One region of the Paenibacillus sp. J14 genome, then DNA from elsewhere that is predicted to be linked to it. Evidence: riboswitches for the same ligand, from Rfam matches in the RefSeq annotation. Region 1 holds a riboswitch; each other region holds the start of a gene.

The links. Region 1 has a riboswitch for cobalamin ahead of M891_RS0105400 (anaerobic ribonucleoside triphosphate reductase). Riboswitches for the same ligand answer to the same signal wherever they lie in the genome.
Region 2: it holds a riboswitch for cobalamin, as region 1 does, so the genes downstream of both, M891_RS0108720 (ABC transporter substrate-binding protein) here and M891_RS0105400 (anaerobic ribonucleoside triphosphate reductase) in region 1, are expected to answer to the same signal.
Region 3: it holds a riboswitch for cobalamin, as region 1 does, so the genes downstream of both, metE (5-methyltetrahydropteroyltriglutamate--homocysteine S-methyltransferase) here and M891_RS0105400 (anaerobic ribonucleoside triphosphate reductase) in region 1, are expected to answer to the same signal.

What each region holds. Positions count from the first base shown of each region.
Region 1 covers NZ_JADQ01000010.1:95,999-106,540, reverse strand. Annotated here, with positions in the region: gene M891_RS0105410 (ribonucleoside-diphosphate reductase subunit alpha) at 457-2,790, opposite strand; gene nrdG (anaerobic ribonucleoside-triphosphate reductase activating protein) at 2,940-3,458, opposite strand; gene M891_RS0105400 (anaerobic ribonucleoside triphosphate reductase) at 3,455-5,431, opposite strand; cobalamin riboswitch at 5,602-5,854, opposite strand; gene M891_RS0105395 (MTH1187 family thiamine-binding protein) at 6,190-6,489, shown strand; tRNA gene M891_RS0105390 (tRNA-Thr) at 6,561-6,633, shown strand; gene M891_RS0105385 (FMN-dependent NADH-azoreductase) at 6,688-7,329, opposite strand; gene M891_RS0105380 (cupin domain-containing protein) at 7,444-8,055, opposite strand; gene M891_RS23365 (hypothetical protein) at 8,212-8,631, shown strand; gene M891_RS0105370 (Ger(x)C family spore germination protein) at 8,696-9,784, opposite strand; gene M891_RS0105365 (GerAB/ArcD/ProY family transporter) at 9,781-10,542, opposite strand, start outside.
Region 2 covers NZ_JADQ01000017.1:58,664-69,205, reverse strand. Annotated here, with positions in the region: gene M891_RS0108745 (carbohydrate ABC transporter permease) at 1-507, shown strand, start outside; gene M891_RS0108740 (cache domain-containing sensor histidine kinase) at 585-2,357, shown strand; gene M891_RS0108735 (response regulator) at 2,354-3,565, shown strand; gene M891_RS0108730 (methyl-accepting chemotaxis protein) at 3,824-5,404, shown strand; cobalamin riboswitch at 5,485-5,695, shown strand; gene M891_RS0108720 (ABC transporter substrate-binding protein) at 5,942-6,952, shown strand; gene M891_RS0108715 (FecCD family ABC transporter permease) at 6,949-7,998, shown strand; gene M891_RS23590 (ABC transporter ATP-binding protein) at 7,995-8,786, shown strand; gene cobT (nicotinate-nucleotide--dimethylbenzimidazole phosphoribosyltransferase) at 8,825-9,904, shown strand; gene cobU (bifunctional adenosylcobinamide kinase/adenosylcobinamide-phosphate guanylyltransferase) at 9,904-10,494, shown strand; gene cobS (adenosylcobinamide-GDP ribazoletransferase) at 10,491-10,542, shown strand, end outside.
Region 3 covers NZ_JADQ01000025.1:32,242-42,783, forward strand. Annotated here, with positions in the region: gene M891_RS0111515 (sensor histidine kinase) at 1-406, opposite strand, end outside; gene M891_RS0111520 (response regulator transcription factor) at 403-1,083, opposite strand; gene M891_RS0111525 (ABC transporter ATP-binding protein) at 1,085-2,908, opposite strand; gene M891_RS0111530 (MgtC/SapB family protein) at 3,023-3,736, opposite strand; gene M891_RS0111535 (ATP-binding cassette domain-containing protein) at 3,977-4,180, opposite strand; gene M891_RS0111540 (hypothetical protein) at 4,196-4,957, opposite strand; gene M891_RS0111545 (FMN-dependent NADH-azoreductase) at 5,118-5,744, opposite strand; gene metE (5-methyltetrahydropteroyltriglutamate--homocysteine S-methyltransferase) at 5,873-8,191, opposite strand; cobalamin riboswitch at 8,337-8,532, opposite strand; gene M891_RS0111560 (multicopper oxidase domain-containing protein) at 8,752-9,750, shown strand; gene M891_RS0111565 (DUF2249 domain-containing protein) at 9,794-10,348, shown strand; gene M891_RS0111570 (hypothetical protein) at 10,362-10,542, shown strand, end outside.

The sequences.
Region 1 (10,542 bases):
TCAGGTTGCCGGCGTTTCTCCAGAATCATTTCCCCCTCTGGCCCGCATGTATATATGTTCAAAACGTGAGCGCATCCCCGCAGGGGACAACGACGGTTACGCACGGAGCAGCACCATGTACCGCCGCAGTCGCAGTCCCCGCCCCGCAGGAGCACTGCAGTAGAGCGGGCCCGAAGGGCGGCAAGCGGCTCACTGCACATATGCCGCCCGGGTGCGCCGACAGCAGCAGTCCTGAGCAGCACGGTTTTCCAGGTCACCCGGGAGCGCCCAAAGTAAGACGTACCCGAAGGGGGAAAAACGTTCCACGAGCCAACCTCAGCGAATCCCCGATAGGGGAGAGCGCGCAGGAGCGCCTCTTGCTCTCCCACGTTCTTCCCCTTTGCGGGAGACCAGAGGGCAGCAGGCCCTCGGGCGCCCTCCCTTACGGTAAGGGAGGGGTGGGGAGGGTTGATTACCTCATGAGGCGCACGACTCACACTCCTCAATCGTCAACGCCCGGCTCCGCACATAATACGTCGATTTCAATCCGGCCTTCCAAGCATGCAGATGCAGGTCAAGGAAGTCGGCAGCCCGGATGTCCGGCCGTACGTACAGATTGAAGCTTTGGCCTTGGTCGACATGGCGCTGGCGCGCACCGGCCATTTCGATCGACCAATGCTGATCGATCAGGAACGCGGTCTTGTAGTACCAGATCGTTTTTTCGGACAGGTCCGGTGCCGGATTGGCGATTTTGTACGTCGTCTTCTCTTCATACGAGAGCAGCTCGTACAACGGATCGATGCTGGCGGTGGAGCCGGCGATAATCGAGGTTGAACCGTTAGGGGCGATGGCGAACATCCAGGCGTTGCGAACGCCGTTCTCACGCACTTCCTTCTGCAGCTCGCGCCATTGCTCGGTCGTCACGTATTTGCCTTCGCGGGAGCCGTCCACGTAACCGCGGGATTCGAAGTATTGCCCGGTTTCCCAATCGGAGCCGGCAAATTTCGGATATTTGCCTTTTTCCTTAGCCAGCTCCATGCTGGATTGGATCAGGAGGTAGTTGATCTTTTCATACAGCGCGTCATTGTATTCCACGGCCTCCTGGGATTCCCAGCGGATGCCTTCGAGCGCGAGCAGATGGTGCAGGCCAAACGTGCCGAGCCCGATCGCCCGATACTGGCTGTTCGTATACTGCGCTTGCAGCACTTCAATATTGTTGATGTCGATAACGTTATCAAGCATCCGCGTCTGAATCGGTACTAACCGCTCCAGTACGCCGGCCGGTACTGCGCGGGCCAGGTGGATGGAGTTCAGGTTGCAGACGACGAAGTCGCCCGGGATTTTGGACACGACGATCCGCGTTTGTCCGTCCTTCGTCACCAGTTCCTCTTGCTCGACGACGGTTGGCGATTGATTTTGCATAATCTCCGTACACAGATTGGACGAGTAAATCATCCCATGCGCGCGGTTCGGGTTCGCCCGGTTTACCGTATCGCGGTAGAACATGTACGGTGTGCCGGTCTCAAGCTGCGATTTCATGATGCGCTTCATGATATCAATCGCTGGCATCGTGATGCGTGACAGAGTAGGGTGGGCCACGGCTTCAGCGTATTTTTCACGGAAGCTGCCTTTCCCAAGCTCCTCGTCATAGAAATCCTCCAGCCCCAACGCACGCCCGTTCTCATCCTTCCAGCCCATCGTCTTCTTCACTTCGTGCGGGCAGAACAGATGCCATTCCCCGCGGGCCTCCACCGCCTCCATAAACAGATCAGGCAAGCATACGCCGTGGAAGACGTCATGCGCGCGCATCCGCTCGTCACCGTTGTTCAGCTTCAAGTCGAGGAAGGCGAGAATATCTTTGTGAAAAACATCCAGATAAACCGCAATCGCACCTTTACGAGTTCCCAGCTGGTCGACGCTGACGGCGGTGTTGTTCAGCTGGCGAATCCAAGGGATTACGCCGGAGCTGGTGTTCTTGTGGCCGCGAATGTCCGAGCCGCGCGCGCGGACCTTGCCGAGGTAAACGCCGATGCCGCCGCCCATTTTGCTCAAGCGGGCAACGTCGGTATTGGAGTCGAAGATGCCCTCAAGGGAATCGTCAACGGTATCGATAAAGCAGCTGGAGAGCTGGCCGGCTACTTTTTTACCGGCATTGGACATCGTTGGGGTTGCCGCGGTCATATACAGGTTGCTCATCGCCCAATACGCTTCCTTCACCAGCTCCAGACGCTTCTCTTCCGGCTCTTTATGCATCAGGTACATGGCGATGACCATATAACGCTCCTGCGGAAGTTCCATTGTCCGTCCGTCGAAGTCGGTCGCCAGGTAACGCTCCGTTAACGTCAACAGACCGATGTAGTCGAACAGCAGATCGCAGGATGGGTCGATCGTGCGGCCCAGCTCTTCAATTTGCTCTTTCGTATAGCACTCCAGCAGCTCTTCGCGGTAAATACCGAGCTGGCATAGCTCGGTGATGAGGTGATAGAACGACCCGTAAGGTTGCTCTGGATAGGCTTTGTAGCGACGATGAACCGCTGCTTTCTTATACAGAGAGGTAAGCAGGGAGCGAGCCGCTGCATATTTCCAATCCGGCTCATCTTTGCTGACCAGCTCCAGCGCGGACATCGTGAACGCATTACTGATTTCTTCCCCGGTCACCACATCCCGGCGGAGCTTCGCATGGACGCCGCGCAGCAGGCGCTCTTTATTGACGTTATGTAATCCTTGCAAAATTCGATCGGCGTAGACGCCCAGACGCTCGCTGTCAAACGCAAGCTGTCGGTTATTGGGTTTGGTCACTAGAGTAGGCATGAGATAAATCCTCACTTTCCATATATTAAGGTAGGATCAATACTGCAGATGAGGGGGCGTTACCCCAAATCTTGAATATTCAAATTGCATATATTTGCTGAAAAAGGGGCGCAATCAAGTTGCGCTCAGAAGGAATAAGATCAATCCGTTTAAAAAGTGAACCTAGGCTCCCACAACACGGCTTGTCCTTGCTGCAGGCTGGGTTGAATATCAATCAGCCGTTGATTGGAGCTGCCGCGGTAGAGCAGGGAAGGGTCGCGAAGCTCTTCAACGAACCTTCCGTCAACCAGCACCTCGCAGCGCCGCAGCAGTTCATATTCCGGGGAGCCGGGGTGTTCGATTAATTCTTCCAACGTATAACCGGTATAAATCCAGATGGATAGGGGCCCGGCTTCCGCCACTAGCCGATCAATAAAGCCGCACACTTCGGCGGCGGAGAAAAAAGGGTCACCGCCAAGGATCGTAAGCCCGCTGAGCAACGGATTATGTTTAATGTCATGAATGATTTCCGCTTCCCGCTCCAACGTGAACGGTTCCCCGTAATCGAAGCTCCAGGTTTTCGGACTGAAGCAGCCCTTGCAATAATGGCGGCATCCGCTGATGAAGATCGCTGCCCTCATGCCGGGTCCTTCATTAATGGACTCCGGATAATAGCCGCAAATGTTCATGCGTCGTGTTTCACCCGGTCACGAACCTCCGCTTGTTTGGCGGGGTTGAACCGTGTCTGATAATCGCCGGTCAGATAGCCGGTCACCCGGCGCAATCGGCGAATATGCACTTCGTTCTCATGGCTGCCGCAGGAAGGGCAGCTTGCCCCAATGATCCCTTCAAAGCCGCAGGCCGAGCAGCGGTCGATGGGATGATTAATGCTAAAATAGCTGACCTGCTGCTGCAGAGCGTATTGCACGATCTTCAGGAATGCCTCCGGATTGTTGCGGGCATTGCCGTTGAGCTCGATATAAGAGATCGCTCCGGCGTTGCACAGCCCGTGGAATTTGGCTTCCAGTTCGATTTTTCGTGCCGCACTGATATTGTAATAGACCGGGATATGGAACGAATTGGTGTAATACTCGCGGTCCAAAATCCCGGGCAGCGGGCCGTAGACCGCGCGATCGCGTTTGGTGAACTTGCCGGACAGCCCTTCCGCCGGGGTCGCAAACAGCGTGATATTCAGATTGTGAATTTCACTTTGGCCGTCGCAATAGTCGCGCATGTATGCGATCAGGTCGTAAGCTTTCTGATACACGGTTTCATCCTCACCGTGGTGCTTCCCGTACATCGCCTTCATGCATTCGGCCAACCCGATGAACCCGATGGACAAGCTGCCGTGCTTCAGCAATTCGCCGACCTGATCGTCCGGTGCCAGATGTTCACCGCCTTCCCAGACGCCTTCCCGCATCATGAAATCGGAAGCTTTGGCTTTCTGGGAAGCTTGAATCGAGAAGCGATGCAGCAATCCCTCAAGGGCGATATTCATATAGTGAGTCAGATCGCGGTAGAAGCCGTGCTCGTCGGGTTCTTGGCGGTGTCCCAACGCAATGCCATGCTTCAAGCCGAGCTTGACCAGGTTCAGCGTATTAAAGGAAAGATTGCCTTTGCCAGACAGGTGATTGCGTCCGAACCGATCCGCCAGCACCCGGGTGCGGCAGCCCATTGTCGCAAATTCCGTATCCGGATCCGTTGGATCGTAGTACATCAGATTCAGCGGAGCATCCAGGTTGGCGAAGTTGGGATAAAGCCGTTTGGCCGAGCATTCCGCCGCTTTCAGGAACAGGGAATAGTTAGGTTCCCCCGGATTTTGGTTGACGCCTTGCTTACATTTAAAAATCTGAATCGGGAATATCGGCGTTTCCCCATGACCGAGCCCGCGTATCGTGGCCGTAAGCAGGGAGTCGATGACCAACTGTCCTTCCGGTGAGGTGCATGTGCCGTAATTGATGCTGGTGAACGGGATTTGCCCGCCGGCCCGGCTCGACATCGTGTTCAGATTATGGATCAGGCTTTCGGCTGCCTGGAACGTCTCACTTTTGGTTTCCTTGAGCGCATAGCTAAATGCCTTAGGATATTGCATCTTCAGATCGCTGCGGCTCATGGTGATATCACCAAAATCAGCGTTCGCGTTGCCCTCCTCGAAATAATCCAGCCCTTTGCGGAAGTATTTGGCGAACGATTTGGCTACGTACGGAGCGAGATCAAAGTCCAGCTTATTGGCGGACACGCCGCCGTATTGGGAGTTTTGCTGGGATTGGAAAATGATCGCTACCAGCGCCATCGCCGTCATGATCGAAGTTGGCGGGCGTACGCTGCCGTTGCCGGTGTTGAAGCCTCTGCGCAGCAGCTTGTCAAACGGGATAAAGATACAGTTCGTTGTGCCAAGAGCATACTGATCCAAGTCGTGAACATACACGATATTATCCTGAATCGCCTGGACCAAGCGAGTTGGCAGTACGAAATGACTTGCATACCATTTGGAATACTCGCTGCCGAATTTGCTCATCTTGCCGGAGAAGCTCTCTCCGTTTAAATTGGCGTTCTCACGCAGCACCTCAAGATTGCGGCTCTGGACGATTTCCTCGCCCATTCGAATCACTTCATCCAGCAAGGTGTCCCGGCCGGTATACGTCTGGCTTACCCATGCCATAACACACTTCTCCTCCCTGTAAACCGAGCTTTAGTTCAAAAATAAAAGAGCATGTCCAACCAACGAGGTAGACATGCCCGAATGCACTGCAAAAAAGATGGACAGACCAAATCAAGGCCCAACATTTCGGCGGCAAGCGGACACCATCCCTGATCCTCGCAGGTTTTCCGTCGGTGTCTTTCAAACGGGCAGGTCTCCTGGCTTTCGGAACGTTGCTGACGCCTTCCCGCAGCTCATCAAACATTAAGCTGTAGTGGCATTTCGTCAGTCAACGGCTGGGTCTTCCAGACGATATAGGCGGAACGCCTGTCTTTAGTACCCAGCTACCGATTACAGTGGCGGGACCGCAGCGGACTTGCACCGCACTTCCCTTTTAAGCTCCGGCGGCTTGTCCGCCGGATCACCCGTTCACACTATATTTTGTTGCGTTGATCTAAGGATAGCCCAAGATGTTGTGTTTGTAAATGGGATTTTCCCATTGAAAACTGACTGAAAACGATGTGAAAACCTCCGGTCCGCACAATGATGCGGAGAGAGGGGGACGGATGAAAATTGTGAACATTTATAATTGGGACTGTAGGACTAGACGACGTTTTACAGGGGATGTGAGTTTTGGGGATGGCCTGGAAATTTAGCCGACGGGTTCGGTTGATCTTCAGGAGCGGGGGTGGTTAGAATAGAGTTATCGGACGAAAAATAGCTTAGGGATCTAAAGGATTCAAACTAATCCAATGACCAAGGAAAGAAGGGGACTGAGTATGGCTATCGCCGAAGTGACCGTCATTCCGATCGGGACGGGGAGCACCAGCCTCAGCGCTTATGTAGCCGAGTTGCATCGGGTGTTGGAGAAGCAGCAGGGCATCACCTTTACCCTGACCTCCATGAGTACGATTATTGAAGGATCGTTAGACGACGTGTTTGCTGCGATTCGCGCGATCCATGAAGCACCGTTCCAGTCCGGTGCCGGCCGGGTATCGACCTCGATCAAGATCGATGATCGCCGCGACAAAGCCAGCTCCTCGGAGCAGAAGCTGCGCTCGGTGCGCGAGAAATTATAATTTCTTGAAATTGGTGCTTGCATTATTTTTAAAACTCGGTATAATAAATTTTGTTCGCTAAAAACGAACCTGCTGGTGTAGCTCAGCTGGTAGAGCAACGCATTCGTAATGCGTGGGTCGGGGGTTCGAGTCCCTTCACCAGCATCTGATATGCAAGCGTAACGCGCCCTCCGAGGTTTTCGGGGGGCGCTTTTTTTATCATTTCATAGCCAACTGAACCGCCGATTTCTCCGCTTCGGTATAGGCCTTCTGCAAAACTTCATCTTTATCTAAAATGTCGGTTCCTTGGACCCGGAGGATTTCAAAATCCTCGATCCCCAGAAATTGAAACATCGATTTCAGGTACTTATAAGAGAATTCAACTTCGGTATACCAATCGTTGTTGGTATAAATCGCTCCGCTGCCCTGGATGACCACCATGCTGCGTCCGTCCTTAAGAAGACCTACGGATCCATTTTCGGTGTACTTGAAGGTTTCTTTGGCGATCATAATGTTATCCATATAGTCCTTTAATTTGGACGGCACGTTAAAGTTATGCAAAGGGTAGGCGATGATATACTTCCGCGCGCTTTTGAATTGTTGAAGGACCTTGTCCATCTTTCGGGTGACCTCGTGCTCTTCGCTCGTTAGTTCTTTACCGTTTCTTTGTTTTCTCCATGCGCTAAGTACCGTCTTGTCCACCATGGGGACAACGTCCTCGTATAAGTTGATTTGTTCGATGATCTCCTCGCCGGATTGATGCTCTCTATATTTTTTTAGAAAAAAGTCCAATACGTTCAGACTAAAAGATGCAGTCGAATTTGCCTCCGGGTGTGCGTTAATGACCAGTAATTTGCTCATTGTTGGTTCCTCCATTTTGTCTTTATTTTGTGTACATCTATAAGACAAGTGAAGGAATCCATTTGTGACAGCAAACAGGGAGGTTTCCATCAACCTCCCTGTCCCTCATCGAGATTACTCGTGCTCCATCATCGCTTCTCGTTTCGTCCGATGCACCGTGCCAAATTTATGGTGCGGCGGGGCATAAATGACATACACCTTCAGCGGCTCATTGCCGGTGTTGATGATGTTGTGCCACGTGCCCGCGGGGATGAAGACCGCGTCGTCTTCACGGATGTTTCGTACGAAGGTGAGGTGATCCGCACGATCGCCCATTTGCGCAACGCCTCGACCTTCTTCCACGCGTACAAACTGATCCGTATCCGGGTGAACCTCCAAGCCGATATCTTCACCGACCGGAATGCTCATCAAAGTGACCTGAAAATATTTGCCCGTCCAGAGAGCGGTCCGGAAGTTCCGGTTATGCTCGGCGGCATCGCTGATATTGATGACAAACGGCTGTTGCCCGTAATCTTGAAGGGGCTGCCGATCCCAAGATCCCTCTTGCAAAGGAGACGAATCGTATTCAGGATAGATCGGGCTGGGCTCGATATAGTCAGGATAGCGGGCAGGTTGATAGGCCGGCGGATTGGAATATCCGTAAGCGAAATAAGGCTGAGGATAGATGTAAGGATCATACGGAGCGGCGTACGACAAGCCGGGGTACGGTCCGGGAACATAACTCATGTCTGACATAACCTCCAAGTTTTTTTTCCATCATATGCCCATTTCTTGCTCCTGTGCTTGTATAAAATTGAGTCAATTCTACTAATGCATTCATCTAAGAATCTTCTTTCTCTCTAACATAGAATAGAACATACCTTAGCAAAGGGGAGAGATGGTATGGCAAAAACACTTTTGGATTACAACTCGACGGTTGTGACTCCGATTACCAATGGTGTTAACATTCCGATTCCGGTTGCAGGGGGCGTACAGATTGCAGGGGTTTCGGTATTCCTGGATCCCGCAGATCCAGCGTCCTTGACTAACCGTGTTGAGTTGAAGGCAACAATTGGCGTTGAAGCGCAGCTGGATACGCCGAACATCCTGGTGCGTATCTGGAGAGCAGGCACCGAAATCTTCTATGGACTGGTAGAAATCGAGGACGCCTTCAACGATTGGGGCCTTATCAATGTGCACATGGTTGAGCATGCCCCGCTTGGAGTCCAAAACTATCAATTGATCGTAGAAAATCAGGATAATAACAGCTCCGCCAGAGTTGTAGGGCCGGTCGTCTTCACGGCGATGGCTATCGGCGGATAATGCTCTTCTTTCATGAAAAATCCCCTCACGGTGCGACCGGGGGGGATTTTCTTGATTGTGAGCTTTATTGGCGAGTATTGATGTTATCGGTTTTTAGGTTCCCTTCGTTTTGAATTGTTGTTTTCACCACCAAGTCCACTCTCAGACGGGGAAAATATTCCGACCGCCAATGGGCGAGCTGTTCCCTCGGGATTTTGTTCCGGAAATATTGGCCTACGCCCAAGATGTCCGCTTCATGCTGTTGCATGGACTTTATCATTTTTCTGAAACGTTCAGTCAACTGGGACTCGAGCTCATCCTTGATTGTATCGATAGAAGGATGCCCGCGGGTTTCCAGGATCGACACCTTCAGATGGATCTGGCTGCGAATGTACGGTGCTCCGTTTTTCAGTGTAACGTGATGCTTCATGGAGTTGCCTAGGATAATCACGCTGGCGTGGTTCATGACCTCAATTCGGCCATGTGCGCTTCGCTCATTAAACGCATTGAACAGCAGGGTTTCATCCGCCGGAATTTGCCCGACCATCCGGCCGTGCTGGATGATGGCAGTGCCGGCGTTCTCGATGATGGTGCTTGTTCCTGATCGAATGAGCGGAATCCCGATGTCCCGGGTGTAAGAATGGATGCTGCGAAAGATTTCCCAGATTCGCGAGACCGCGACGGTTGGGCTTAGACCGGCATTTTTCTCGAAGAAGTTGTACAACACGGTTTGATCGGTTTCTGTCTCTTTATGTAAATGATCGAAGAATTTGCCTATATCCTCATCGCAAATGGCAACCAATGCTTTGGCTGAAATTTCACGGGAACGGATGAAGCTGGAGACGCTGTCGGCTAACCCTTCCTCGGCATATTTTCGTTCAAAGACAATGACTTTTAAATGCAGCAAATCCACGCGGGATTCCATATTTGAGCTAATCTCATCAACGATCTCGGTAATCGTCTGCCCCGTTCGTGTCACGAGCATAGATTTAGTCCCATCTTGGCCCGATTCGGGAATCATAAGAAATACTTTGTACATGGAATCTACCCGGGAGATCCCCATGACGATAGGCAAGGAACGGTGGTTGATGTCTCGATTATCCCAACATCCGCCTAGAATGAAGAGGCAGCAGATGGCCAGTACCATTTTTAGTAGAAGCAGACGGGTCTTCATACGGCAGTCGCAGCCTTCCGTCGGGAAATCCATCCCAGAATATAGATCGAAAACGGAATGACGAGGTAATTATAGGTATGCAACCAGGCATTCACATCAAAAAGGAAATCAACTTCCTGTAAATCTCGAATTTTGATGCCGGAGATGAAGATCAGCAGGTGGAGCGCGATGACGATGTAAGGCGTCCGGACGGTTTTCGGCAGACAACGCTTCAAGATCTCAGTATTGACCCAAACCGTCAAGGATACAAACAACATGAAGAACGTGACGGTGCAGAGCAAGAAGAACATCGTGATGCGGTCAAACATCAGCCAAGTAATATCAATGGTATCCACTGCGGTGATGAAGGGGAAATAGAACTTGGCCGCCGTATCCTCCCCAAAGGTTAACACCGGAATGTACACCGCAATCAAATAGAACGGAATAAGGGTAATGCTCCACCACAAGATTTTTTTACGGTTATACCGTATGCTGGGCTGGATGAATCCGAGATACATAAACCCACAGGCAAATGTAGACTCCATGTACTTGGGGTTGGTAAGGAACGAAAAATCGTTGCTCCATAAGGGGAAGACGTAATGCCAATCGACATTCTGAAACGCCATGCATAATACAAAGAGAATCAGAGGGAAAAAGATCACCCCCATAAGGACGCCGGTACGAAAAAGGGCATGGATGTCCAAGGAAGAGATGAAGGCCGAAATGATCGCAATGAGCAGCATGGTTGCCCATAACGGGGTGTAGGACAGAAACACGAG
Region 2 (10,542 bases), on a different contig from region 1:
ATCTTTTTGATGGGGATGATGATTCCGATGCAGGCTACGCTGCTGCCGTTGATGGTGATTTTTAAAAATGTCGATATTCTAAATACGCATCTGTCGCTGATTTTGCCGTATATCGCTTTTTCCACCCCGATCTCCGTCTTTATCCTCAGCGGGTTTATGAAGAGCATCCCGGCGGAAATCGAGGAATCGGCGTTTATCGACGGAGCGAGCATTTATCGGATTTTCCGCAGCATTATTTTGCCGGTGTCCGTCCCGCCAATGATGACGGTTTGTATTTTAACCTTTATCACGATTTGGAACGAATACATCTTGGCCGCCACGTTCATTTCGTCGGAGAGACTGAAGACGCTGCCGTTTGGGGTATATACATTCGTCAGCCAATATTCTGTAAACTACGGAGCCATCGGCGCTTTCCTTGTGATGGGGGCGCTACCGGTCATTTTGATCTATTTCTTCCTGTCGAACCAAATTACGAAAGGAATGGTAGCCGGAGCAGTAAAAGGGTAAAGATTGCGCTTGCAAAATAAGGACGCCATCTTATAATGAAGGAGCAGCAGGACACGGGGTTGGGAGGGAGAAAACAGTTGCGAAACAGCTTTCATTCCATAAACCATCGGTTGTTTTTGCTGTTTCTTTTTTGTATGTCGGGCATTTTGCTGATCGTCAGCGTGCTCTACTACAGCCGGACGACGGAGCAGTATCACGAGAAAATCAGCGACCTGTCGCAGAAGAACGTCGCTCAGACCGTTGGGTTGTTTAGCCTGCTTTATGAAGGATACGACAGCTTGTCGAAGTCGATTACGAACAATTTTGAGATGATCCGCCTGCTGAACGAAAAAACCGACGAGCCGGCGGTAGCCTATATTAACGAACAATCGATTACGAACATTATTGGAGCGATCTTTTATTCCCGTGACGATTTGGTGGGCATTCACGTCATTACCAACCGAGGGAAGATATACAACTACGGCAACTCGATGAATGTGCTGGATCCTTCTTATCCCGAGGAGGATTGGTATCACCAGCTCCGCAATTCATCCGGGAAACTGGTATGGTTGGGCGTCTATTCCCATTCGCTGATCGATTTGGCCGAGGACAGCCCGGTGTTTGCCTTTGGCCGGCAAATTTACGATTTAAACGAGCATAAACCGATAGGCATTGTGCTTTACGAGGTGAACCCGGGGCCGGTGCTGGATGCTTTGGATAATCTCAAGCTGGGCGAGCATAGCGAGGTCTATCTCGTCAATCAGCAAGGCCAAGTTGTCTCCTCGTTGACCGAACCGGCACCGATGCTGGACGACCTCCCGAAGCTGGATGCAGCCCGCAACTTGGTTGTAGAGCAGGAGGGTTCGGGGATCACGGTGGCGTCCCGTCTGCCTTTTTCCGACTGGTCGGTGGTCAGCGTGACTCCCCGGCAGGATTTGAATGTAGAGTTATTGGAAACGAAGCGGTATTTGCTGATCGTCATTTCGATCCTGATCATCGTCTCCGCCGTCGTCGCCAGCATTGTGTCGCGGACAATTGCCAATCCGCTGAAGAAGCTGATCCGCGAGATGCGACAGGTGGAAATAGGGAATTTCCGCGGGATGGTGAACGTCTCCTCCTACCAGGAGATCAACATTCTCGTCGCGTCCTTTAACCGAATGGTCAGCCGCATCGAGGAGCTGATCGAACGGGTGAAAATTTCCTCGGTCAGCGAAAAAAACGCCGAGCTGCAAGCGCTGCAGTCGCAGGTGAATCCGCATTTTTTGTATAACACGCTGGATATGATCTACTGGATGCTGGATGAGAAGGAGAACGACCGGCTAGGCGAGCTCGTCTTGTCGCTGTCTTCGATGTTTCGCTACAGCAGTGAGTGGAAGGATGGAGCCAAGGTTACGCTGCGCGAAGAGCTGGAGCAGATTAACCATTATTTGACGATTATTTTGATCCGGCTGGAGGGCCGGCTTCGGGTGGAGAAGACCATCGATGAACGTTGGCTGGACATTCGGCTGCCCAAGATGACCGTTCAGCCGATTATCGAAAACGCAGTGAAGTATGGGTTAGAATCGCTTAAACGCCAAGGTGTGCTTAAGTTATATACCCAAGAGGTTGGAGATGTGCTGAAAATCGTGGTGGAGGACAACGGCAACGGGATGACGGCCGAACGGCTTGCCTGGTTGAAGCAGTCGATCAACGGCCCCGGTCCGAAGGAATCCGGTACGGGCAGCAGCGGCATTGGGCTGCAAAATTTGCACCGCCGTCTTCAACATATGTTCGGTGAACGTTACGGTTTGGAGATCGAGAGCATTCCTGATCAAGGAACCAGGGTAGCCGTCGTGCTGCCGCTTCCGATGGAGGGGGACGTTGCAACATGAATATTTTGATTGCGGATGACGAACGGGCGATTCGCGAAGGCATTAAGCGAACGATCAACCGGATTTATCCGGAGTATGGGGTTGAACTGGCTGAAGGGGCAGAGGAAGCCGCGAAGCTGATGGGCGAGAAGCGATTCGACATTGTGCTCACTGATATTTTGATGCCGGGTATGAACGGACTGGAATTTATGCGGATTTCGAAACGCCGATTTCCTCGGGTGAAGTGGGTGGTGATCTCTGCGCACAGCGAATTCGCCTATGCCCAGGAGGCGGTGCGGCTGGGGGCCCGCGATTACTTGCTGAAGCCGATTGGGAAAACGCGCCTGCAGGAAATTATCAGCACCCTGGCCGCAGAGGTTCGCGAGGAAAGCGAGCAGACGAAGGAAGAGGAGCTCTTAAAAGCCAATCTGAAATATTTGCGCGAGGGCGTATTTCAGCGATTAGCCTCGGGGTTAGATATCGGGAACCTGGATTTGACGCCGTTTATGGAGGACTATCAAAGCTTTTATTTGATGATGGTTCAGATGGATGCTGGGGACAAAAACGTGCGGCTGGAGCATTTTATCGTCGAAAATGTGTTGTCCGAACTGATTGAGCGCCACGGCCGAGGGTTTGTCGTGAGCTATGACCGCCAAAGCCTGCTGGGTCTGATCACGCCGCGGGAGCCGGAGCGGATCGAACGGTTTCAGGAGGAAGTGAAGGCGCATTTGCAGCACTATTTGAAGGTGCCTTTTCAAATTGTGCATTCCGGCTTAAACAACGATTTTCAATCTGTGCCGCAGGTGGTCATGCGGATGAAGCAGGCTTCCGACTCGCCGGTTGCTTTGCTGGATCCGCCGAAGGGTAGCGGGGAGAAAGCGATCGAAGTCGCCCTTCAATATATCAAGGAGCACTACAACGAGGAGCTTTCTTTGGAGAAGGTCGCTTCCATCGTCTTCCTGAACCCGGCGTATTTCAGCCAGTTGTTTAAGCAGAAGGTCGGACTTGGCTACAAGGAATATGTGACCTCGCTCCGTCTGGAGCAAGCCAAGCAGCTGTTGTTAAACCCGAAGCTGAAGGTCGGGGAGATTGCGGAGTACCTCGGCTATCAGGACATTCGTCATTTCGCGCAGATGTTCCGTAAGAAGTATCATGTCACGCCGAATGAATACCGGCAGCAGCAGAATATTAACATCTTGCTGGCCAGCAGCGGCAAGCGGAGTAAGTAGGGAAGAGCGTTCTGTTCTGGTGTACAATGGGAGAATGAACGAATAGACGAGAGAGGATGCCGCAAGATTGCACCCAAGATATAGGATGGTATGGGTTGTTCAAAGAGGAATGTGACGTGTTGTGTTACATTCCTCTTTTTTATTTACAAAATTCCGTCGATTATTTGCACCCAACTTCGGAATGCCTAAATTTTTCCTTTCTATACCTTTAGTCCTATTCTATAATGTTAGCAAAATTTACATATCAGGGGTGGGAGTATGAATCGGAACGAAAGGTTGGGAAGAATCGCTGCTTGGCTTAGTGTCGGCTTCACGGCGGTCCTGGCTGTTTGTGCGTTATGGGCAAAGACGCCATGGTATATCCCCTGCCTTGTGCTATTTACTTTGCTCAGCTTGGGGTCTTCGTTGTTCTTTGGAACCGGCCTGCGGGCAGCACTGGGAGGCGGGGCGCTGGCGGGCAAGCGTTCTCCTTCGGGGACAGGTGAATCCCAGCGGGAGGAAACTGATTGGACGGCAGTATTCAATGAGTCGCTAGTGGCGGCGGATCGACTGCAGGCGGCGGTTGGCGAAGTGAGCGAGAGCCTCGAGCAGCTGCAACGATTAGCCGATACTGCAGCGGCCGAGGATCTGAAGCTCAAGCAAAGCAGCGAACGTTCGCTGGAACAGGTGCAGGAGAGCCTGGCGGCAATGGAAGAGGTGGCGGCCTCGGCCTCCCAAATCCATGACGCAGCGGGGCATTTGCTTACCCGCAGCGAAAACACTCGAGCCGAGGCCATGCGTATGGCGGGAGCGCTCGAAACCGTAGACGGCACCATTCGTTCTTTGGCGCAATCCCAAGAGTCGATCGTGGGGCCGATGGAGGATCTGGAGGGGAACACCCGGAAGCTGGGCGCATTGTATCGGAGCTTGGAGGAGATCGCGGCAGAGGTCGCGTTGCTTGCGCTGAATGCGTCGATCGAGGCGGCTCGTTTGGGCGAGCAGGGGAAAGGTTTCGATGTCGTCGCCGTGCGCATGCGCCAGTTGGCGGATCAAAGCACCAGGGCGATCAACTCCTCCGCCCCGTTGTTCCAGCAAATCTCGGCGGATGTCGAGCGTGTGAAGTCCACGCTGATAGAGGGACGTGACTCGGCCCTGGAAGGAATTTCGCTGATGAAGCGAATGGGGGAGGACATCCGGTTCATTGCGAATGAAGTGGCAGAGGTGAACGGGCTGGTTGCCGAGGCGGGACAGCGAAGCCGGGAACAAGCCGAGCTGACGCGGAATATGGAGGCGATGCTAAGCGAGGTGCATGAGGCTCTCAATCGGAGCATCACCCATGTGGAGGGAGCGCTGGCTCGGATGGAATCGGAGCGAGAGCATATTTCCAAGCTGCAGACGGTGGTCGTGGGCTTGGATCGGGCCCAGGGCGAACTGATGGTATCATTGAACTCCGTCCATTCCGGGGCGGATCCGGCTGCCGGTGGCGAAGACGCGGTGGCCCTTGGTCAAGCCTATGCCCGGAAGCTGCTGGAGGCAGCCGAACAGCCAGGTTTCCGCATGCTGGAGCCGGCTAGTCACCGGGCTGCACTGGAGCAGCTGTTAGCCGCAGAGCCTGGTCTAGAAGCGGCCTGGTCGAACCGCAAGGACGGCTCTTTTATCGTATCCATTCCGGAAGCCGGCTTGCTTAACGCCAAAGGACGGGACTGGTTCCGCCAGGCGATTGCCGGAGAGACGGTTGTCTCCGAAGTGTATATCTCCGCGATCACCAAGCGGCGTTGCATGACGCTGGCCGTGCCGATTGTCCGGGAAGGTGAAGTCATTGGTGTCCTGGGAGCCGATTTGTCTTTAGAACGGGGCTAAACAAAGGAATAACGGATTAGTTATTGTCAGTCCTCCGCTTTTCCCCTATAATCCAATAGAGAAGAAAGCCTTAAGACAAGCGTACAATTTGTGCCCGTAGGTCCTGGAGCAACGGTGAAGCATGCCGTACCGCTTCGGGTTAAAAGGGAAGCCGGTGCAAATCCGGCACGGTCCCGCCACTGTAAACAGGGACGAGCTCATGATGCCACTGTCGCCCGCGAAGGGAGATGGGAAGGCGAGTTTTCGTCGAGACCTGGAAGTCAGGAGACCTGCCACGGGAATTCAAGACGGTCCTTCGAGGAAAGGATAACGTTCTGCCAAGAGCATCATGGCTTGGCGCTGCCATCGTGGAGTCTCTCCGCTTTGCGTGCGCACAGCATGACTTTGTAGACGTAACCCCATCCGCTAGGATTGGGGTTTTTTCTTTGTGCCGGTAGAGGGTTAGCCGGACTTCTTCGCCGCCGGCTGCACAACGTACCGCTGGAACACAAGGCGTTTCTTTATTTACTGAAAAATAAAGCAAGGGGAGATCTGGAGATGAAAAACTGGAGAAGACTAGGAAGCCTGTGGCTGCTGGCGTTGCTGCTGGTGCTTGCGGCCTGCGGTAACAATAACGCCGTCACCCCGGGGACAGGGAACACAGCGGACGCTGCACAACCGACGCAAAACGCTGGAACGAACGCGGCGGCGGACAATTCGGCGGCACAAGAGACGACTTACCCTTATACCGTCACTGATTCTACCGGTAAAGAGTTTACGTTTGAAGCCGCGCCGGAACGTATCGTCTCGCTGGCGCCTTCGGAGACGGAAACGCTGTTTGCACTGGGACTGGACGAGCAAGTCGCTGGCGTATCCGACCTGGATGATTATCCTGAAGCGGTGAAGGACAAACCGCGGATGGGCGGGTTCCAGGTGAATGTCGAGGCAATCGTGGCGGCGCAGCCGGACCTAATTCTTGCGGCGAGCCTGATCGATGAAGCAACGGTCAAAAACTTGACGGATATGGGATATAAAGTGTTCCAGTCCAATCCGAAGACGATCAACGAAGTAATGGAGCATATTCGGACGATCGGCGAAATTACCAACCATCAGGCTGAAGCTGCTGAAGTGGTCGGCAAGATGAAGGAAGAGGTCCAAACGGTAACTGATGCGGTAGCTTCGCTAAGTGAAGACCAGAAGAAGAAGGTCTACATCGAGTTTTCTCCGGGATGGACGGTTGGCAAAGGCGAATTCATGGATGAGATGATCACGTTAGCTGGCGGCATCAACGTTGCTTCCGATGTCAAGGGATGGTCCGAGATCAATGAGGAACAAATTATCCAAGCGAACCCGGACGTCATTTTATACGCGAAAAGCGTTGTTGACGAAAATAACAAGACGTTAGCGGACATCATCAAAGGCCGTTCAGGCTGGGACCAAATTACGGCCGTGAAGGAGAACCGCATTATCGCTCTGGACGATAACCTGCTGAGCCGTACGGGCCCTCGCGTCACGCAAGGGCTGATTGAAGTGGCCAAGGCGGTTCACCCGGATTTGATCCAGCCATGAAGCGCGGCAAATTCGCCGGATACGGAGTCATCGGGCTCTTGCTCCTGGTTGTGACGCTGCTGCTCTGCATCGGCATCGGCTCCGTTTATGTGCCTGCTGGAGAAATCGCGGCGATCTTGCTGCACAGGCTCCCGGGGTTAGACCGCCTGATCACGCCGGATTGGACGACGGCAGCCGAGCAAATCGTCGTCCAGGTCCGGTTGCCTCGCGTGCTGCTCGGGATGCTGGTCGGCGCTTCGCTCGCCGTAGCGGGCGCCGGCTTCCAAGGGGTGCTGCGCAACCCGCTGGCGGATCCGTTTACACTGGGCGTATCGTCAGGTTCGGCAATCGGTGCGGCGGTGCTGATCTTTTTCGGATGGCAGTTTTCCCTGTTTGGGATCTTTACGCTTCCGATGGTTGCGTTCCTGGCGGGGGCGGTTACGTTATGGATCGTGATTTGGCTGGCTAGAGAGAACGGACGGCTGCCGATTGAAAGTCTGGTTTTGTCCGGCGTCGTGATGCAATCGTTCCTAGGGGCTGTTGTCTCCTTTTTAACGGCAATGTCGAAGAAAACCATTAATGAAATTTACTATTGGACGATGGGCAGTTTAAGCTTGCGCGGATGGTCGTATACGGCCATCCTTTTGCCGTATTTGCTGCTGGGAGCCTTATTCCTTTGGAGCCGGGCTAAACATTTGAACCTGCTGACTTTAGGTGAACGTCAAGCCTCCCATTCCGGGATGGCCGTAGAACGAACCAAACTAGCTGTGTTGCTCGTTGCTACACTGATGACGGCGGCTGCGGTATCCGTGTCAGGGGTAATCGGATTCGTAGGCCTGGTCGTTCCGCATATGATCCGTCTGATCACCGGCCCGGATTATCGGCTGATCATTCCTTTGTCGGCGCTGGGCGGCGGGATATTTATGATGTGGAGCGACTTGGCGGCTCGCTCGCTGCTGGCTCCAACGGAGGTCCCGCTGGGCATCGTCACCGCCTTTGTGGGGGCGCCTTTCTTTGGGTATCTGTTGTATCGGAAGAAGAAACAGAGGGAGGAGGAGCTGCGTTGATCAAGGTGTCTGGGGTTGCCAAGGCGTTTGGCCGGCTGGAGGTGCTTCACGGTGTGGACTGGCAGGTTGGCTCCGGTGAGTTTTGGGGCTTGATTGGACCCAACGGCAGCGGCAAAACAACCTTGCTCAACTTGATCTCCGGCGTGGAGAAGCCGGATGCCGGCGAGATTGCGTTGAGCGGACGACCGCTTTCGTCGTATTCGCGCAAGGAGCTGTCGCGCAAGGTCGCCGTCCTTCAGCAGGACGGGCTTCCGGCTGTGGCTTTTACGGTGCGTGAAGTGGTGGAAATGGGGCGGTTCGCCCATCAGGATTGGCGCGGCAAGGAGATCGGCGGGGCGAAGGCAGGCGAACGCCTCATTGATGGAATTATGGAACGTCTCGACCTGAAGGAGCTGGAGCATCGTCCGCTGAGTGCGCTTAGCGGGGGGCAACGCCAGCGGGTAGCACTTGGGAAGGTGATGGCTCAGCAGCCCGAGCTGGTGCTGCTCGATGAACCAACAACCTATTTGGATTTGCGTTACCAGATGCAATTTATGGAGCTGGTGGCCGAATGGCAGCGCGATGCCGGACTTACCGTCGTTTCAGTGATGCATGATTTGAATTTGGCTGCCTTGTTTTGCAGCCATCTCTTAGTGATGAGCGGCGGGCAAATTGTGGCGCAAGGCGCGCCGGACGGCATTTTGTCACCGGAGCTGGTTGAAACCGTATTTGGAGTTCAGGCCCATCAAGTGGTTCATCCGGATTCGGACGTTCCGCAGCTATTGCTGCGCCGGGCAAGTTTAGGTTAAGGGTACGAGTCAGTAATACAGAAAAGGGGAATATGGTTATGGCATACAATTCAGTCGAACAGCTTGCGCAAGCAATTACTCCTTTGGACGAAGCAGCGATGAAAGCGGCGCAGGTCCATTTGGACCAGTTGACGAAGCCGCCGGGAAGTCTCGGGAAGTTGGAAGGATTGGCAGTGAAGCTGGCAGGGATCACGGGGAAAGTCCGTCCTGTGTTTGACAAACGGTCGGTGATCGTGATGGCAGCGGATCACGGGGTCTGTGAGGAAGGGGTCAGCGCGTTTCCGGCGGAAGTGACACCCCAGATGGTACATAACTTTTTGGCCGGAGGCGCTGCCGTAAATGTGCTGGCACGTCAAGCTTCAGCCGATGTCGTTTGCGTCGATATCGGGGTAAATGCAGAAATGTCGCACCCGGGGTTGCTGCAACGTAAGCTGCGTTACGGGACAGGAAATATGGCTAAGGGACCGGCGATGAGCCGGGAGGAAGCTGAAGCTGCCATTCGCGTTGGGGCTGAGGTGGTCGCTGATGCAGTGTCTCAAGGCGTTCGACTGTTTGTCACAGGGGAGATGGGCATCGGTAATACTACAGCTAGCGCCGCAATTATGAGCAGCCTGACGGGGATCGCACCGCAGCAGAGCGTTGGTCGTGGAACCGGGGTCAACGATGAACGGCTTCGGCACAAAATTTCCGTCGTGGAGCGGGCACTGGAGGTAAACCGTCCAGATGCCAACGATCCGCTGGACGTGCTGGCTAAGGTCGGCGGCCTGGAGATTGCCGGAATGACCGGCGTTATTCTGGGAGCTGCGGCTCATCGCTGTCCCGTCGTGATCGACGGCTTTATTTCTACTGTGTCCGCGCTGCTAGCGGTGCGCCTTGAGCCGAAAGCCGCCGACTATCTCATCGCATCCCACGTCTCCCACGAGCAGGGACATCGTGCGCTTCTGCAGGCGCTAGGCCTGAACCCAATGCTGGAGCTGGACATGCGGCTTGGGGAAGGCACAGGCGGCGTACTGGCGCTTCACCTCGTTGATGCAGCATGCCGGATCGTTGCCGAAATGGCGACGTTCGAAAGCGCGGGTGTCGCGTCCGGTGAAGAAAATGGCGGGGGGATCAAGTGATGAAGATCCTGGTGACCGGCGGAGCCCGCAGCGGCAAAAGCACGTTTGCTGAACGTTGGGTCATGAAACAGGCAACATCCGCGGATTACGTCGCAACGGCGCAAGCTTTTGACGACGAGATGAAAGAACGCATCCGTCTGCATCAGCTCCAGCGGGAGCAAAGCGGGTTCAACTGGACGACGCATGAAGCGCCGCTCGAACTTGCAGAGCTGCTGCATAAGTTGGGTGAACGGCCGGTTGCGAAGGAGAGCACGGCTGCCGAAGTCGCCGGTCCCGTGGTGTTGATCGACTGCCTGACGTTGTGGTTGTCGAACGTGCTGCTTGGGGCAGGAGAAGGGGCCGATGCTGTGGACGCCGTTATGACGCGGGAAATTGAGCGGTTGATCGCTGCGGTCGAGGCTTTTGTCGGCACTTTGGTGATGGTTACAAACGAGGTTGGCAGCGGAATCGTGCCGGAGTATCCGCTTGGCCGACAATATCGGGATTGGGCCGGGCAGTTGAACCGAAAAATAGCGTCAATCGCGGATCAGGTGTTTCTGGTTACCGCCGGCATCCCCATCGAGTTGAAAAGCAGGGAGTATCGCTTATGACGAACGGACCAGAGCACAAAGCGCCCTCCGGGGCGGGTAAGCATGGAG
Region 3 (10,542 bases), on a different contig from region 1:
AGATGAAGTCCTGCCGCATCGTTTCCATTTGTCCCAATGCCCGTGCCATCTCATTAAAGCTGTTCACGATCGTTTCAAACTCCCTCATCCGTTCAAATCCATCGATCCGAACCGAGAAATCCCCTTGGGAGATCCGGCGAATCGCATCGATCACGCGGTTCAGGCTTCTCAGTTGACGAGGCCGGAACATCGCGGATATCAGAAGCATGATCAATAATAATAAGATGACACCGAAAATGACATTAAGCAGATCGATAACATAAGCCGAAAAAGGAGGCTCCCATCTTCGGTAAATCGCTGCAGTTCCCCAGCGCGCCAAAGACCAAGTGATTCCGAAACATGCGAGGATAATCAGAAACTGGCCGATTCGGAGCAGGATCTCTCCGGCTCTCTTCCAGAAGATCAACGTTCCCCCACCTCCAAACGGTAACCGAGACCACGGATCGTACGAATTTTAAATCCAAACGTTTCTTCGGGAAACCGTTCGCGCAATCGATTAATATGCACATCCAGCGTGCGTTCATTTCCTTCAAAATCGTATCCCCAGATGTCCTCAATCAGCTGTTCCCGGGGGAGGGTACGCCCTGCATAGCTGCCCAGCTTGAACAGCAGTTCGAATTCCTTCAGCGGCAGCGTCAGGCTGGAATCGCCATTTTCAACTTCAAAGGTTTTGCGATTCATTCGCAGCGTACCGATGGTCACGATCTGCGAGATCGACACTTGATACCGCTTGAGCAGCGCCTTCACCCGGGCAACGAGTTCGGCGGGTTCAAACGGTTTGACGAGGTAATCGTCCGTGCCCAGTTCAAAGCCCTTGACCACCTGCCGGGTCTCCCCCTTCGCCGTTAACATGAGCAGCGGCATCTCATAGTATCGGCGCAGCTCACGGCAAAGATCCCAGCCGTCCATCTCCGGCATCATGATGTCGAGGATCACCATGTCGACCTTTTCTGATTCCACTAGGGCCAGAGCCTCCCGGCCATTTTCAGCTTCCAACACTTGATCGATACCCGCTTCCTCCAGGAACAGGCGAACCAGCTCACGGATATGTTGATCGTCGTCCACAACGAGAATTTTAGCCATGCTACATCTCTTCCTCCTCGTTATCAATCGGTTCTGACTCTTCTTGGCTTGCGGCGATTTGCAGCTGCTGTGAGGCGAACTCGCGATACATGGCGTGCTGGCGCAAGAGCTGCTCATGTGTGCCTCGGCCCGTAACCTTCCCTTTTTCAATAAAAATCAACTGATCTGCCCCAATGACGGTCGAGAGCCGGTGGGCAATGACAATCGTTGTCCGACCCTTCATCAGGTTATTCAGTGCCTTCTGAACTACAATTTCCGAGCTGCTGTCCAGGCTCGAGGTAGCTTCGTCCAGCATGAGGATGTTCGGATCACGCAGTAATGCACGCGCAATGGCGATCCGCTGTCGCTGTCCCCCGGACAGCTTAACCCCGCGTTCGCCGACATCGGTATCGAACCCGTTTGGCAGTTCGGCGATAAAGCCATCCGCATACGCCATCTCCGCCGCCCGCTTCAGCTCCGCTTCGCTGACTTCGCGCTCGATGCCGTAGCACAGATTCTCACGGATTGTTCCGGCGATGATCGGACTTTCTTGTGAGACGTAGCCAATCATTCCGCGCCAGGAGCGCAGCGAGAATGAATCGATGGGGGCGTCCCCCAAGCGGATGCTGCCCTGCTGCGGTGTATAAAACCGCTCCAACAAGGCAAACAACGTCGTTTTGCCGCCGCCGCTGGGGCCTACAACTGCGGTTACGGTTCCCGGTTCCATCGTAAACGAAACGTCCTGCAGTACCGGCTCTTCCGGATTGTACGCGAAGGTAACTCCGTCCACGATTAACGGCTGATCCGCCTTGGTAATCTCCTGTCCTTGGTCAAAAGGCTCTTCCTCGGCATCCAGCGTTTGAAGAATCCGCTCGGTTGCCCCTTTCGCTTTCTGAAGTTGGGTGAAAAACGTCGTCAACTGCGTCATCGGCATGACAATCTGAACGAGGTACAAAATAAACGCCACCAATTCTCCGGCGGACAGCCCGCCGTTCGCTACCTGCATCCCGCCGTAGCCAATCACCACGACAAGCAGCATCATCATCACAAAGGCCATAAAGGGGCTAATCCATGCCATGACTTTACCCTCCCGTACACCGAAGGAGAGCAGTCTGCCGATCGCTTGGTTGCCGCTTTCGTATTCCTGCCGCTCCGCATTCGATGCTTTGACCAGGCGGATTTCGGACAACACCTGGCTTAAGGCCGCTGTAAACGAGGCGGTCTCGTCCTGCATAGCCAGTGAGATTTTATACATCGTCCGGCCCAGCGGCACAAGGATCAGTGCGGCGAGAGGGATCACCGCGGACATGACCAGGGTCATTTTCCAGTTCAAATAAAACAGGACGGCTACCGCACCTAGTATGGAGATAATCCCGCTGATAAAGCCGGAGACTTGTTCGGAGATCAACGTTTTGAGAATTCCGGTGTCATTCGTCATTCGACTGACCGACTCCCCGGTTCGAGTATTGTCGAAGTAGGATACCGGCAAGCGGAGCATCTTCTTCCACAATCGATCCCGAAGGCTGGCAACCATGCGCTGACCAGTATAATTCAGCAGGAAGATCGATACGCCGGAAGCGACGGACATCCCGATAAATGCAGCACCGATCCACAAGATCTGCGACCCGCTGATGGAAGACAGCGAAAAACCGTCAACGAGATTTTTCGTGAACATCGGAATGACGAGGCTGACCAACGTTGACAGGAGGCTGAGGACGATCGCGACAACAAAGAGCGGCAGCGGCGGTTTCGTTTCTCGCAGCAGGCGAAAAAACGCCTTTGAACTTCCTCCGCTTTGGCTCACTTGATCATCTATATTTTTTAAGTTAGGGTTATTCCTTGGCATGTGGTTCTCTTCCCTTCCCTCTCTATCTGAAACAAGACGAGCCGGACATACCGGCTCTAGGAAAAAGACTACATATCGAATTTAAACTGAAGTTAAACAATGTTAATGTTGAAACTAGAGATTTTCTACTTCCACACTGATGACATGGTTAATCTTCCGGAGAAAATGGTACAGCTCCGTCGTATACTCCTTCTCGGATGCGGTAATCACCATATCGACGCGCTGGCGGCCCTCCTCCAGGTCTTTGATCTTCAGCCGCCGAATCCGGTGCTTGTTCATCTTCGATGTTTGTTCCAGATCCCCGCTGCATTCAATGATCCGAATCAGTTCGGTGACGTTGCCATGATCCTCCATGACGATTTTGATGGAGACGTCACGTTGATTCAGCTTATAGGGTCCAATCCATTTAATGATATAAGGTACGACATTTACGGAGATGATCAGCAGAACCACCGTTAATGCAGCCGCCAGGTAAAAGCCAGTTCCGATCGCGATCCCAATCCCGGACGCCGCCCAAATCATCGCCGCAGAGGTCAGGCCGGAGATTCCTTCATTGCTTCGGCGAAGGATCGCCCCTGCCCCCAGGAAACCGATCCCGCTGACGATTTGCGCTGCCAGCCGCATCGGATCCATGTTCGGATGATCTGGTCCAGCGAATTTAGCAAACGCCTCGATCGACACAATCGTAACCAAGCAGCTGGCAATACAAATGACCATACTTGTCTTGATGCCCAGTGGTTTCTGCTTTAATTGCCGATCGATCCCGATAAATAGCCCGAACAATAGCGCGAGACACAGTTTTACAACAATTTCCATTTCGTTCATCATGATCGCAACTCCTCCAAGTATATAAGGTGAGTATAATTGTATTCGGCACTTTGGTGCAAATCGAACATCCCCTCCCAAAATATGAAAAAGAAACTCATGCGACTGGACACGCTACCTAGCCAGCAGGAGTTTCTTGGGCTTACTGTGTTAAACGTTCAGCAAAAATATCGTCGGGATTCGCATCAGAATAAGATTTCACAAACTGATCATAGGTACCTTCAAATGTGAACCTTCCTTGGTTCAGGAGATGAATTTTACAATCCACTTTCTGAAAATCATGCAGGGTATGGCGCCGGCGATTAAGTCAAAAAGAGTTGTTTTTCCTGAACCATTTTTTCCAATCAAGACCTGAATCTTCCCCGCTTCAAAGTCTGCACACAAATCGTTTAAGACCTTACGATCGGACTTCTTATAGGTATAGCTTAAATGACGAATGGTGATCATCGGTTCCTCCTTCGTTCAAGTGCGGTAAGTGGGGGATACAATTTTAATCCATTTGAAGCCTGTCGTTCCCAACCCCATGTAAAGGCCTGTGATAAGAAATAGATAAACGGAAGACAAGTGGCTGATCGGTTGGCCTGTAAACCACTCTGCAAAGACGAAAGTCAAATTCCGAACGTACTCCAGCGGGTTAATGAAAGCCATCACATGCCCAAGCGGAAACGGCAAGGAATCCGAGTTGGCGGAGATTAAAAACATCACCAGTACCGAGATATTGAGAAGGGTCATTAATGATTCCTGTCGGACAGGCAAGAATAGGATGTTCAGAACAAGCAGGGAAACCGCAAGCCCGCCAATCAGGCTGGACGTTAAAGCGGTCATTACAAAGGGGAGAAAATGCGCATAACTGTTCAAATATAAAGTCCCTGTAATTGCGGTGAACAACAGAATCATGAGGATGAGGAACACAAGCTGGCTGATCAATTTGCCTAGTATTACGCCATTTTTGCTGCCAGAAACGAATTTAAACATTTTTAAAAAGCCCGTTTCTCGTAACGAAATTAGACTTGTAGTCACTTCTACAGACATCACTAAAGTGATATAGGAGATAAACAAGCTAGACTGATGAATAAAAGTGTCTTCTTCCGGTTGCTGCATTAGCCATGGTGCATGATATACAAAAAAGAGAAAGAGCGGAAACACCAGATACCATAGGAAACCGATTTTGTGGTTCATCGTCATGATCGCAAACAACCGAACATACTCGTACACGATTCTCATTATTATAACTCCTTGATCAGTGACTATAGGGATATTTTTCTAATATTGTTAGAATTTCAATTATTCTCATTTTATTTATTCCCTGCTTCATTGGTCAAGAAGAAAAAAGCCTGAACCATCATGAAACGGCTCAGGCTTCTGAATTAATGAATCAGTTCAATTAGAATTTAGCAGCCAGTTCGGCAGCGCGTTTTACGCCATCATGAATGATTTCTTCGGCGCGGTCTTGGAATTGGTTGTGTCCTTCAACCACAACGACTTCCGGATCGTTAATGCCCCAGAAGGCCAGGGTGTTCTTCACATAGTTCAGGGACATTTCCAGCGCAGTCGCAGGACCTTCGGAATAAACACCGCCACGCGCTTGCAGCAACGCTACTTTCTTATCGCCAACCAAGCCCACCGGACCTTGTTCGGTGTACTTGAACGTTTTACCCGCTTGGTTCAAGTAGAACAGGTACGTCAACAGCTGTGCTGGAATCGTGAAGTTCCATAGCGGGAATGCAAATACGACCTTATCCGCATTCAGAAATTGCTCCAAATAGCCGTTAGCCAAGTCAGCAGCTTTTTGCTCTTCTGGCGTTGTTGGAATCCCGTTATTGACTTTGAACAGCCCGTTCAGCATATCCAAATCATAGTAAGGCAGGTCCAACTCAAACAGGTTCAATTCGATGATTTCATCATGAGGATGAGTTTCTTTGTACGTTTGCAAGAAGCTTTCGTACAACTTTACGGTAGCAGATTGCTCTGCTGGGCGATTATTAGCCTTAACAAATAAAACTTGAGACATTTGTGTTTCCCTCCGACTCTTCTTTTCTACTTTATTTTCCTTAGTTACTATATATTATCTTGCAACTAGTTTAACAATAGTTATAATAATCACTAACTACCACTTTGTCAATTACAGATTCAAAAAATTCAAACTTTATCCACTTCCGTTTCCGCCTGTATTCCTCTTCTAAATTTGCTGCGAACCTGCTCTGCTGCCGCCGTCATTTGTTTCAAAGCTGCGACTGTCTCCTGTTGTCCCCTCGTTTTCAAACCGCAATCAGGGTTGACCCAGAACAATTCCGGATCTAACACTTGAATCGCTCGCTCGATCAATCGTATCATCTCCTCCGCGGACGGGACGCGCGGACTGTGAATGTCGTAAACCCCTAACCCGATTCCAAGTGGATACGTATGCTTCTCAAAACTGTGGATCAGCTCGCCGTGGCTCCGTGAAGTTTCGATCGAGATAACATCCGCATCCAGCGCACGGATCTCTTCCAAGATATCGTCAAATTCGCAGTAGCACATATGCGTATGAATTTGCGTCGTATCCCGTACCGATGAAGTCGTCATCCGGAACGCCTTCACTGCCCAGTTCAAATAGTTCGACCAGTCCTTCTGCTTCAGCGGCAGTCCTTCGCGCAGCGCAGGCTCGTCCACCTGGATCATTTCAATTCCCGCTTCCTCCAACACTTCGACTTCCTTTCGCAAGGCCAATGCAATTTGATAAGCCACCTGCTCCCGGGACAGGTCACTGCGAACAAAGGACCAGTTCAAGATCGTGATCGGACCTGTTAACATGCCTTTCACCGGTTTGTTCGTCAGGCTTTGGGCGTAGGCCGTTTCCTTCACGGTCATTGGCCCAGCAAATTCGACGTCTCCATAAATGATCGGAGGCTTCACGCAGCGCGTTCCATAGGACTGGACCCAGCCTCCTTGCGTAAACGCAAATCCTGGGAGCTTCTCGCCAAAAAACTCCACCATATCGGTCCGCTCAAACTCACCGTGCACCAATACGTCGAGCCCGATCTCCTCTTGAAACTCCACCCATCTGCGGATCTCCGCTTGGATGAACGCTTCGTACTTCTCCGCGCTCCACTCACCTTTACGCCACTTCTGCCTTGCAGCCCGCACCTCGGCGGTTTGCGGGAAACTGCCAATCGTTGTAGTCGGCAGGAACGGCAGCTGCCACTTCGCCTGCTGCTTCCGCCGCCGTTCGGCGAAATCGCTGGCGCGCTCAGCCGGAGCAGCTGCGGCCTGCGCTGCTTCTTCCCGTACGAATGGAAGGTTGCGGGCTGGATCTGCAGCAAGCGCAGCCAAAGCCCGTCGATTCTCGGTGAACTGCACCGGCTCCGCTCCTTCTCCGTGGGCCGCCTTGCATAAGCTCACCAACTCCTCCAGCTTCTGCTCGGCAAAGGCCAGCGCATCGTGCAATACCGGATGCAGCCGCTCCTCCCTTGTTACAGATACCGGGACATGTAGCAAGCTGCAAGAAGGCTGCACGATGACCTCCGACGCTCCGGCCTGAAGCGAAATCACCTTCAGCAGGTTTAGTGCCTCATCTAAATCCGTACGCCAAATATTCCGCCCGTCAATCAGTCCCGCACCTAGCGTCTTGTCAGCAGGGAAGCCGGAACGCCGGAGTGATTCGAGGTTACCTTCCCGGCCATGAACGAAATCCAATCCCAAACCGTGCACCGGCAGTTCAATCAGTTCATCATACCGTTCGACCGCATCAAAATAGGTTTGGAGCATCAGTCGCAATCCCGGAACCTCCTGCGTAATCGTCTTGTAGATCAAGCGAAGCTGTAGTACGTCCTCCTCACTTAAAGAGACAACAACAGCCGGTTCATCGATTTGCACCCAATCTGCACCCGCTGCCTCCAGTTCGCGCAACACCTGTACGTACAGAGGCAGCAGCTTTTGGGTCCAAGTTTCAGCCTCCCCCGCGGTTTCCCCTTTGGATAACTTCAGCAACGTAAACAGTCCGAGCAGAACAGGCCTTCCGTTGATCCCGAGCTCCTGTTTCGCCTCCAGATAGGCTTGCAGCGGCCGATTGACAGTCAACTTGGGATCACGGTTCCCCAGCTCAGGTACGATATAATGGTAATTCGTATTAAACCATTTGGTCATCTCGCTGGCGGTTGCTTCGTCATTGCCTCTTGCGATCGCGTAATACAGATCAAGCGAGATTTGTTCCCCGTTCCAAGTGAAGCGCTCCGGTACAAGCCCAAACATCGTCGCCGTATCCAGAACGTGATCATAATACGTAAAATCACCAACCGGTATGATATCAAGCCCCCGATCCCGCTGCACACGCAGGTTGTTCAAGCGAATCTCTTTTAATCGAGCATGAAGCTCCGGCTCCGTGATTTTCCCTGACCAATATGCCTCGATTTGCTTCTTCCAATCCCGTTGTCCACCGATTCTGGGATACCCCAGATTACCACTCAAAAAGTTCCCCATGTTCATTTCCTCCCATTGGTTTGATCAATCATACTAAGTCCGTAAAAAACACAAAAAAGGTCCTCGATAGCATGGCTAAAGAGGACCTTCGATCCGTTGTTCGATGGCTTGCAACTTTAACACCTCCCTATCTCCCGTAGGTACTGCAGTGCTGTTGAAATAGGCAGGTCTCCTGGCTCCGGGATCTTCGCCGGATGCAGCCTTCCCAGTGATTGTCACCAGTGGCATCTCATACATCCGACTCCTCCGTTACAGTGGCGGGACCGCGCCGGTATTGCACCGGACTTCCCTTTTAAGCTTCAGCCATGCTCGGCCGAAACACCTATTTCCGCTATATTCGGTTGGAATATACCTTACATCTTACTTCATCTGTCTTGTGAATACAATACCAAACAGATCGGAATTTACTTATTTGTGTAGCAGGATGGAGCACAAACGACAACATTTTCGACAACATTCATGTGATACATATCACAATCCACCCTCTAGACCCGTCGTACGATGAAAGTATATCAAGGAGCCATTTCCTTCACCATTATAGAGAGAAAGAGGAATGACCGATGAAATCGCGGAACATCCCAAAGCTTCTGTTGATTAGCTTATGCTGTCTGATCATGATTGCCGCAGCATGGTTTGCGTTCCCGTCGGAGCCCCCTCAGGTCAGTGCCCCTCCCCTGCAAGCGGAAGAGCTGCATCTCCATCCACCGCCCGTGGAGCCGATCATTAGACGGGAAGGCCATACCGTCCGCATTGAAATGACTGCGCAGCAGGCGGATATCGAGATCTCCGAAGGTGTCACTTATCCGGCTTGGACGTTTAACGGAACCGCCCCTGGTCCGGTGTTGCGGGTAAAGCAAGGCGATCAGCTGGAGTTTACCTTAAAAAACTTAGATCCCGACATGCCGCACTCCATGGATTTCCATGCGGTCCATGCCGCTCCAAGCAAGAAGTTCATTGACGTGATGCCTAACGAGCACGGCACGTTTACTTATCCCGCCACCACGCCAGGCGTGTTCATGTATCATTGCGGAGTTAGTCCGGTGCTGCTGCATGTGGCTAATGGGATGTACGGGATGATCATCGTCGAACCGACAGACGGTTACCCAACGGACTCGGAAATCGATCGAGAATATACGATGGTCCAAAGTGAATGGTATGCGGCCAATGATCTGGATGCGTTTCAACAAGGCGATCCGGAGGTTGTGGTATTCAATGGCGATGACTTTACGTTAAAAGACCATCCGTTCCTCGCCAAAGTTGGCGACCAGGTCCGCTTGTACGTCATCAATGCAGGGCCAAATCACGTTTCTTCGTTCCATGTGGTCGGGACGACCTTTGATCGCGTTTATCTGGACGGGAATCCAAACAACCAGCTGTACGGAATGCAGACCGTATTGCTTCCAGCCGGCGGCGGCGCAGTCGTTGAATTTACCGTTACAGAGGAAGGGGATTATCCAATCCTTACCCATCAACTGAGGGACGCCAACCTCGGCGCTACGGCGATCTTGCGCGTAACTCAGGACGGAACGGATCATGGAGCACCGGTGATGAGCCATTAAGGACTACCCTATTCATGTAAATTCATAAACGAGGTGACGTTGGATGAATCGACAAGATACCAAAATCATAGAGCTCGACGTCCGAGAGCAACTACGCAACAAGCTGGAGCCGTTCCAGCTCATCATGGACACCGTTAAGAAGCTAGAGAAAGATGATCTCTTCGTGCTACACGCTCCGTTCAAACCGACTCCTCTGCTCAAGCTGTTGAAAATGAAAGGGCTCGTGGGCAAATCCGTGATGCAGGACAAAGAGCATTGGGTTACCACATTTGTTCATAAGAAAAACAAAGCATGGCTCGAAGAAGAAAACGAATCGATTGAAGCAACAGCAGATGCTGCTCCGATATCAACGGCGGTTTCCAGCGAAAATACCGCGAGTCCCAACATCATCACGCTGGACAACCGCGGTCTGGAACCACCGCAACCGATGGTCCGGACGCTGGCGGCACTGGATCGCTGTAAGTCAGGGGATGAGGTGCATATTCACAACGACCGAGTACCCGTATTTCTAATCGAAGAGTTAAACAGCTTGGGCTGCACCTATACGGTGGAAGAACAACCGGATGGAACCGCCAAAGTCCAGATCCGCAAACCTTAAGGAGGTGAACCTGATGCAAGCCATGTCCCGCCTGCCTTTTCTCTTTATCGTCACCGGAATCTTCGGATTCGTCCTGTTTCACGCCACCTCCCTGATGTCGCTCACGGGCTGGATCGGCGATGATATCCGCGGCCCGGCTGGCTGGTTCCAGGTCCACCTGTTTGTACTGGGCTGGGCAACCATGCTGGCAATGG